DNA from 2 places in the Pantoea sp. X-Soil-YNGN-844 genome. Region 1 is predicted to be linked to the other one. Evidence: predicted binding sites of a transcription regulator. Region 1 holds the regulator's gene; the other holds the start of a gene.

Region 1 (3,540 bases):
AGATCGCGCTGGTAAAGCGGCTTCTGGGTGCGCAGCACGCGCGCAATGCGGTTGAAGTGATAAAGGCAGAAGTTACCCACCGGATTATCGGGATGCTGATGAGCAATTTTCTCCAGCGCGCCGAGCTGTTTATCCATCGCAAAGCGGTCGGGTAACTGGTGATAAAGGATGTTATCCGCCAGTACCCGCAGCCGGGCCGAGATGGTTTTGGCATTCCAACGGATCACCGCTTCAGCATGGCTCTGCTCCACCAGCTTTTGCACCTCTTCCGGGCGGTGCAGGCTGACCGAGATATGCTCCTGCAGATCGAGTGCCACCTGGAAAGCGCGCGTCAGCCGCTTATGGCTGTGATCGCGGCTGGCCGACAGCATGTGCATCTGCTGATAACAGGTGTTGATCAGATCGACCACTTTCTGCTGGTGAGCCAGCAGCGGCGGCAGCGCTTTTTCGGGATCGGTCAGCTGCGTCAGCAGGGTATATTTGGCGTCGCAGTAGTTGGCCAGCTCGCGGTAGATCAGGCTCAGGCTCTCACGCATCGGCTGCTCTTTCCACAGCCAGAACCAGAACCAGTTAAATACCCCATACCAGAGCGTGCCGCCGATATAGAGCAGCGGAGTGACATAGATGGGCATGCGGCCAATCAGGCTGAGTGTAAAGATCGCGGCAATAAGGGTGCCGGGCAGCAGACGGCCATGCAGCGGGCTAATCTCACCGGTGACGCCAAGCAGCAAAGGCATAGCGAAGAGGATCAGCGGCAGTGGAATCGCATGCAGAGTGAGCCACTGAATCAGAAAGCTGCCGAGGGCAAACAGGCTGCCGCCCACAATCAGACGTTTGAAGAAGCGTTTATGCGGGGTATCCAGACCGGCGATATTGCAGCAGGCGGGCACTAACGAGAACAGCAGACCTTTTTGCAGGTCGCCAGCCAGCCAGCCCAGTGCCACCGGCAGACAGAGCACCAGCGTTTGCCGCAAGGCGTAGTTAACTTCAGGATGGTAAATGATTCGACGCCACATCGGCCCAACACAAACAATAACGGCGTGATGTTGCCATCACGCCGTGGATGACAGGAATTAGCGGGTGCCGTAAACGACGATGGTTTTGCCGTGTGCGGAGATCAGGTTCTGATCTTCCAGCATCTTCAGAATACGGCCCACGGTTTCACGTGAACAACCCACAATCTGGCCAATTTCCTGACGAGTGATTTTAATTTGCATGCCGTCGGGATGCGTCATGGCATCTGGCTGCTTCGCCAGGTTAAGCAGAGTCTGTGCAATGCGTCCGGTGACGTCGAGGAAAGCGAGGTTACCCACTTTTTCAGACGTGACCTGCAGGCGACGCGCCATCTGCGAGGAGAGTCGCATCAGGATGTCGGGGTTAACCTGGATCAGCTGACGGAATTTCTTGTAAGAAATCTCCGCCACTTCGCACGCGCTTTTCGCACGTACCCAGGCGCTGCGCTCCTGACCTTCTTCGAACAGGCCAAGCTCACCAATAAAATCGCCCTGATTCAGGTAGGAAAGAATCATCTCTTTGCCTTCTTCATCTTTAATCAGAACCGCGACGGAACCTTTCACGATGTAGTAAAGCGTTTCTGCTTTTTCACCTTGGTGAATCAGCGTACTTTTGGATGGATACTTGTGAATATGGCAATGGGACAGGAACCATTCGAGTGTAGGGTCTGTTTGCGGTTTGCCGAGAACCATTCGCTATTATCCTCTGTTGTAATCGTGCCCAAAATACAGGGGGCAGTTTTCCCTGTCAGGCGGTGAAAGCTTCAAGCGTTTCCTTTTCAGGAAATTATTCGGGCCGCATCAGGCGCAGTGCGCATCATTCTTCCCGGCTTCGCCATCGGGTGACGAAAAATATTTTCAGCACTGTTTGTAGCACAGCTTTTGCCGACTGTCTTCTGTTGTCTCGCTTCAGCTACGGGCGGATTTCTCTGGATTGCTGTTTACCAGGTGAAAGCGTACTCTGGCGACAAAACAGCGTATTCCGGAGCAAAAATCATGCAGGCAAGAGTGAAATGGGTAGAAGGGCTGACATTCCTCGGAGAATCCTCATCCGGCCATCAGATACTGATGGATGGCAATTCGGGTGATAAAGCGCCCAGCCCAATGGAGATGGTGCTGATGGCGGCGGGTGGATGCAGCGCGATTGATGTGGTTTCAATTCTGCAAAAAGGCCGCAACGATGTGGCTGATTGTGAAGTAAAACTGACCTCAGAACGTCGTGAAGAGGCGCCGCGAATCTTTACGCACATCAACCTGCATTTTATCGTGAGTGGCAAAGCGCTCCAGGATAAAGCGGTCTCACGCGCGGTGGATCTTTCGGCTGAAAAATATTGCTCGGTGGCCATCATGCTGGGTAAAGGTGTGACGATGACGCATAGCTATGAAGTGGTTGAGCTGTAACAGTCGCAAGGGTTATCCCAGACCTGCTAACTTCACTGCCAGTGTCTGATGCAGGTTGCTTTAAGACTGTGCCGGCGCAGAGAACCGGGTCAGATCGGAAAGACGCAAAATCCGCCATCCATGGCATGCTCTTCCCGCGCCGTCCTGGCGCGGGACGCTTTCCTCTTCTGACCCGGTTCCCTGCGTGTTGAGCTTTCGTGTTGCTGTCAGATTTACCGTGCTTTGGCTTTGTTATAGGTTTGAAGAAACCATTTCTGAACTCTTACTCTATCCGTTTACCTTCCATCAGCCGTTTCACCAGCGGCCCCATGATCAGCTCCATGGCCAGACCCATTTTGCCGCCAGGCACCACCAGCGTATTGATGTGCGAGATAAACGAGCCCTGCAGCATCGCCAGCAGGTAGGGGAGGTCGATATCTTCCAGTGCCTGGAAGTGGATCACCACAAAGCTCTCATCCAGTGACGGAATGGCGCGGGCTGCGAACGGGTTGGAAGTATCGATGGTTGGAACGCGTTGAAAGTTGATATGGGTGCGTGAAAACTGGGGCGTGATGAAGTTGATGTAATCTTCCATTGAGCGCACCACGGAATCCATCACTGCTTCACGTGAATGACCGCGCTCGCCGGTGTCGCGTACCAGCTTCTGAATCCACTCCAGGTTAACAATCGGTACCACGCCCACCAGCAGATCGACCTGTTCCGCCACGTTGTGCTGCGCCGTCACCACACCGCCATGCAATCCTTCATAAAAAAGAATATCGGTGTTCTGCGGTAGCGGCTGCCAGGGCGTAAAGGTGCCGGGCACCTGGTTCCACGGCACCGCCTCATCGTAAGTGTGCAGATATTTACGCGACTGCCCCTGCCCGCTGTGACCGTACTCTTTAAAGCTCTGCTCCAGCAGACCAAAGTCATTGGCTTCCGGGCCGAAGTAGCTGACATGACGTCCCAGGTCGCGCGCCTTACGAATCGCCATATCCATTTCCGGGCGGGTAAAGCGGTGAAAGCTGTCACCTTCAAGCTCCGCCGCATGCAGGTCAAGCTGCTGAAAGATTTTGCGGAATGCCAGGCTGGTGGTAGTGGTTCCTGCGCCGCTGGAACCGGTCACCGCGATAATGGGATGACGTGC
Region 2 (3,540 bases), 3.1 Mb from region 1:
AGCGGCGGTGCCTGACAGGCATAAAAAAAGGGAAGCCAGCGGCTTCCCTTTTCGTTACGACGTTAAGTCGTTATGCATCACGACGACGTGGAGCGGCAGCTGCGCCTTCTTCACGACGTGGACCACGGCTACCTTCACGGTTGAAAGTACGTCCACCGCCTTCACGACCACCTTCACGGCGTTCAGAAGAGAAGCGACGACCACCTTCACGGTTGGCTGCGCCAGGACCGCTGCGACGCTCACCGCCAGCACCGGCTGGACGACGATCGCCACGGCCTTCGTTTGGCTGTGCATCACCCAGCAGCTGCATATTCATCGGTTTGTTCAGAATACGCGTACGGGTGAAGTGCTGCAGCACATCGCCTGGCATGCCTTTCGGCAGCTCGATAGTCGAGTGGTTACCGAACAGCTTGATGTTACCGATGTAACGGCTGCTGATGTCGCCTTCGTTAGCGATAGCGCCAACGATGTGACGAACTTCAACACCATCATCACGGCCCACTTCGATGCGGTACAGCTGCATTTCGCCAACGTCACGACGTTCGCGACGTGGACGATCGCCATCACGGCTGTCACGGCTTTCACGTGGGCCACGATCGCTACGCGCTTCACGGCTGTCACGACGGCCATCACGCTCGTCACGATCGCGGTATTCGCGACGTGCAGGACGTGGTGCTTCTGGTGGCAGAATCAGAGGACGTTCGCCCTGTGCCATCTTCAGCAGTGCGGCTGCCAGCGTTTCCAGATCCAGTTCATCTTCCGGCTGCATTTTAGTCAGCAGAGCACGGTACTGATCCAGATCGCTGCTTTCCAGCTGCTGCTGAACTTTAGCGGCAAACTTAGCCAGACGACGCTCACCCAGCAGTTCTGCGTTAGGCAGCTCGACTTCAGGAATAGTCAGCTTCATGGTACGTTCGATGTTGCGCAGCAGACGACGCTCGCGGTTCTCAACGAACAGCAGCGCACGGCCAGCACGACCGGCACGACCGGTACGGCCGATACGGTGAACGTATGATTCTGCATCCATCGGGATGTCGTAGTTTACAACCAGGCTGATACGCTCAACGTCCAGGCCACGGGCCGCAACGTCGGTTGCAATCAGGATGTCCAGACGACCATCTTTCAGGCGCTCCAGCGTCTGCTCACGCAGTGCCTGGTTCATATCACCGTTCAGCGCGGCGCTGTTATAGCCACTACGCTCCAGCGCTTCTGCCACTTCCAGCGTTGCGTTTTTAGTACGCACGAAGATGATGGCAGCATCAAAGTCTTCTGCTTCCAGGAAGCGAACCAGTGCGTCTGTTTTACGACCGTAAGCGGTCCAGTAACTCTGGCTGATGTCAGGACGCGTTGTCATGCTTGACTGAATACGCACTTCCTGTGGATCTTTCATGAAGCGTTTGGTGATGCGACGAATCGCTTCCGGCATGGTTGCAGAGAACAGCGCAGTCTGATGACCGGCTGGAATCTGAGCCATGATGGTTTCAACGTCTTCGATGAAGCCCATACGCAGCATTTCATCAGCTTCATCCAGCACCAGGCCGCGCAGGTTAGAGAGTTCTAACGTGCCGCGTTTCAGGTGGTCAAGCAGACGACCAGGGGTACCCACAACAACCTGTGGTCCCTGACGCAGAGCGCGCAGCTGCACGTCATAACGCTGGCCGCCGTAAAGGGCAACCACGTTCAGGCCACGCATGTGCTTAGAGAATTCAGTGATTGCTTCAGCAACCTGTACCGCCAGTTCGCGGGTCGGTGCCAGCACCAGAATCTGTGGTGCTTTAACAGTCGGGTCGATGTTGTTTAACAGCGGCAGAGAGAACGCCGCAGTTTTACCACTCCCGGTCTGCGCCATGCCTAACACGTCACGGCCCGCCAGCAGGTGAGGAATACACTCAGCCTGGATTGGGGATGGCTTTACGTAGCCCATGCCATTCAGTGATTCAAGGATGTCGGCGTTCAGGCCAAGGTCAGCAAAAGTGGTTTGAATATCAGTCATGTAGTACACGTGCCTCTTAGATTGCGGCGGCCAGTCTACATAACTCGTCGTGAAAACTTTCAGTCATTTTCATCAAAAAGTGTGAACCGGCTCAAATTAGAAGTTTTGACGAACAGAAAAGCCTTCATCCCTTAAGATGATGACTTAACAGGTTTTACAGGCATATTAAGTTCGTCAGCTATTGCTGGTCAGATTCTGATAAATCGTCTTGTGCCTGGCCGAGTTGCGCCAGTTCCAACAATGCGTATCGGTGTTCAACAAAGTTGTTAACGTTGTTGGCCACCGCCAGTTTGAACAACGCTTTCGCGTCGTCCTTCTCCCCCAGACTTAGGTAGTACTTACCTAAATAGAAGTTGGTTTCACTGAGATGTTCAGCGAGCGAGGTGTTATCCGTTGCGTCCGCCTTGAGACTTTCCATCAACGTTTTCTCGTTGATATCTCCAAGGTAGAACTCGACAATATTCCATCCCCATTGGTCTCTGACCGCTTTGTCGTGACGCTGTTGAAGCGCGACTTTTGCCTTGTCGACATCCATCTCACGTTCAACGAGATAGAGCCACAGACTGCGGAAAGGATCGTTAGGATCGTCTTGATAAAACGCCAGCAGATCATCTTGCGCTAACTTGTATCGACCGCCGTAATAGAGGGCGATACCACGGTTTAAATGCGCATAGTTGTAAGTTGGATCAAGCTCAAGTACAGAATCAAACGCTTCATAGGCGGCATCAAAGTTGCCCGCCTGCGTTAAATATATGCCTAAGTAGTTAAACACTTCGGGCATATCTGGTCTTATAGACAGCGCTTGCGAAAAATCGTTCCGCGCTAATGCCCGCAGACCTAAACTATCATACAACACTCCGCGCTCATATAACAGCTGTGCGCGTTCATCATCGGTGAGAGCGCGACTGGCAAGAATTTGTTCCATGCGCGCCAGTATCACTTCCTGCTGCAGTGTGGGCTGTAAAGGCACTGCAAGAACTTCGTTCTTACGCCAATTGGAGTTGCTGCATCCTGCCAGCGTCAAAGCTGTCGCAACAAAACACCAGCGCAGAAAAGGCTTCATTTCCCACTCCCGAATACAAACATTGGGATAACCATCCTGTCATCCGCCTGCTGTGCACAAGGATTCCCGCCCTCGCGATGATACAAACGCCCCTCTCTGCCAGGCAAAGAGGGGCAAATCAGCAACGACTTATTCAGCGTCAGGCGTGGTCACCGCTGCAGCTTCTTCAGTCTGCGGCTTAGTTTCTGTCGCTTCTTTGATGCTCAGGCGTACGCGACCCTGGCGATCAACTTCCATCACCTTAACCGGCACTTCCTGACCCATCTGCAGATAGTCAGTCACTTTTTCAACGCGCTTATCAGCGATTTGTGAAATGTGAACCAGACCTTCTTTACCGCCGCCGATAGCAACGAAGGCACCGAAGTCAACGATACGGGTCACTTTACCACTGTAAATGCGGCCCACTTCGATTTCTGCAGTGATCTCTTCGATACGACGAATCGCTTCTTTCGCTTTCAGACCATCGGTCGCAGCGATTTTCACG

The links. The regulator CRP, encoded in region 1, controls carbon source genes, mostly activating them, when cyclic AMP is high. The targets are predictions, from matches to a motif close to ATGTGANNNNNNTCACAT.
Region 2: the regulator CRP is predicted to act here: its motif matches at 2,073-2,090, upstream of yrbN (protein YrbN).

What each region holds. Positions count from the first base shown of each region.
Region 1 covers NZ_AP036007.1:3,652,974-3,656,513, reverse strand. Annotated here, with positions in the region: gene AC6I8C_RS17050 (YccS/YhfK family putative transporter) at 1-1,016, opposite strand, end outside; gene crp (cAMP-activated global transcriptional regulator CRP) at 1,074-1,706, opposite strand; gene AC6I8C_RS17040 (OsmC family protein) at 2,010-2,414, shown strand; gene AC6I8C_RS17035 (phosphoribulokinase) at 2,677-3,540, opposite strand, start outside.
Region 2 covers NZ_AP036007.1:509,880-513,419, reverse strand. Annotated here, with positions in the region: gene AC6I8C_RS02275 (SDR family NAD(P)-dependent oxidoreductase) at 1-15, shown strand, start outside; gene AC6I8C_RS02270 (DEAD/DEAH family ATP-dependent RNA helicase) at 71-1,993, opposite strand; gene yrbN (protein YrbN) at 2,010-2,066, opposite strand; gene nlpI (lipoprotein NlpI) at 2,172-3,056, opposite strand; gene pnp (polyribonucleotide nucleotidyltransferase) at 3,186-3,540, opposite strand, start outside.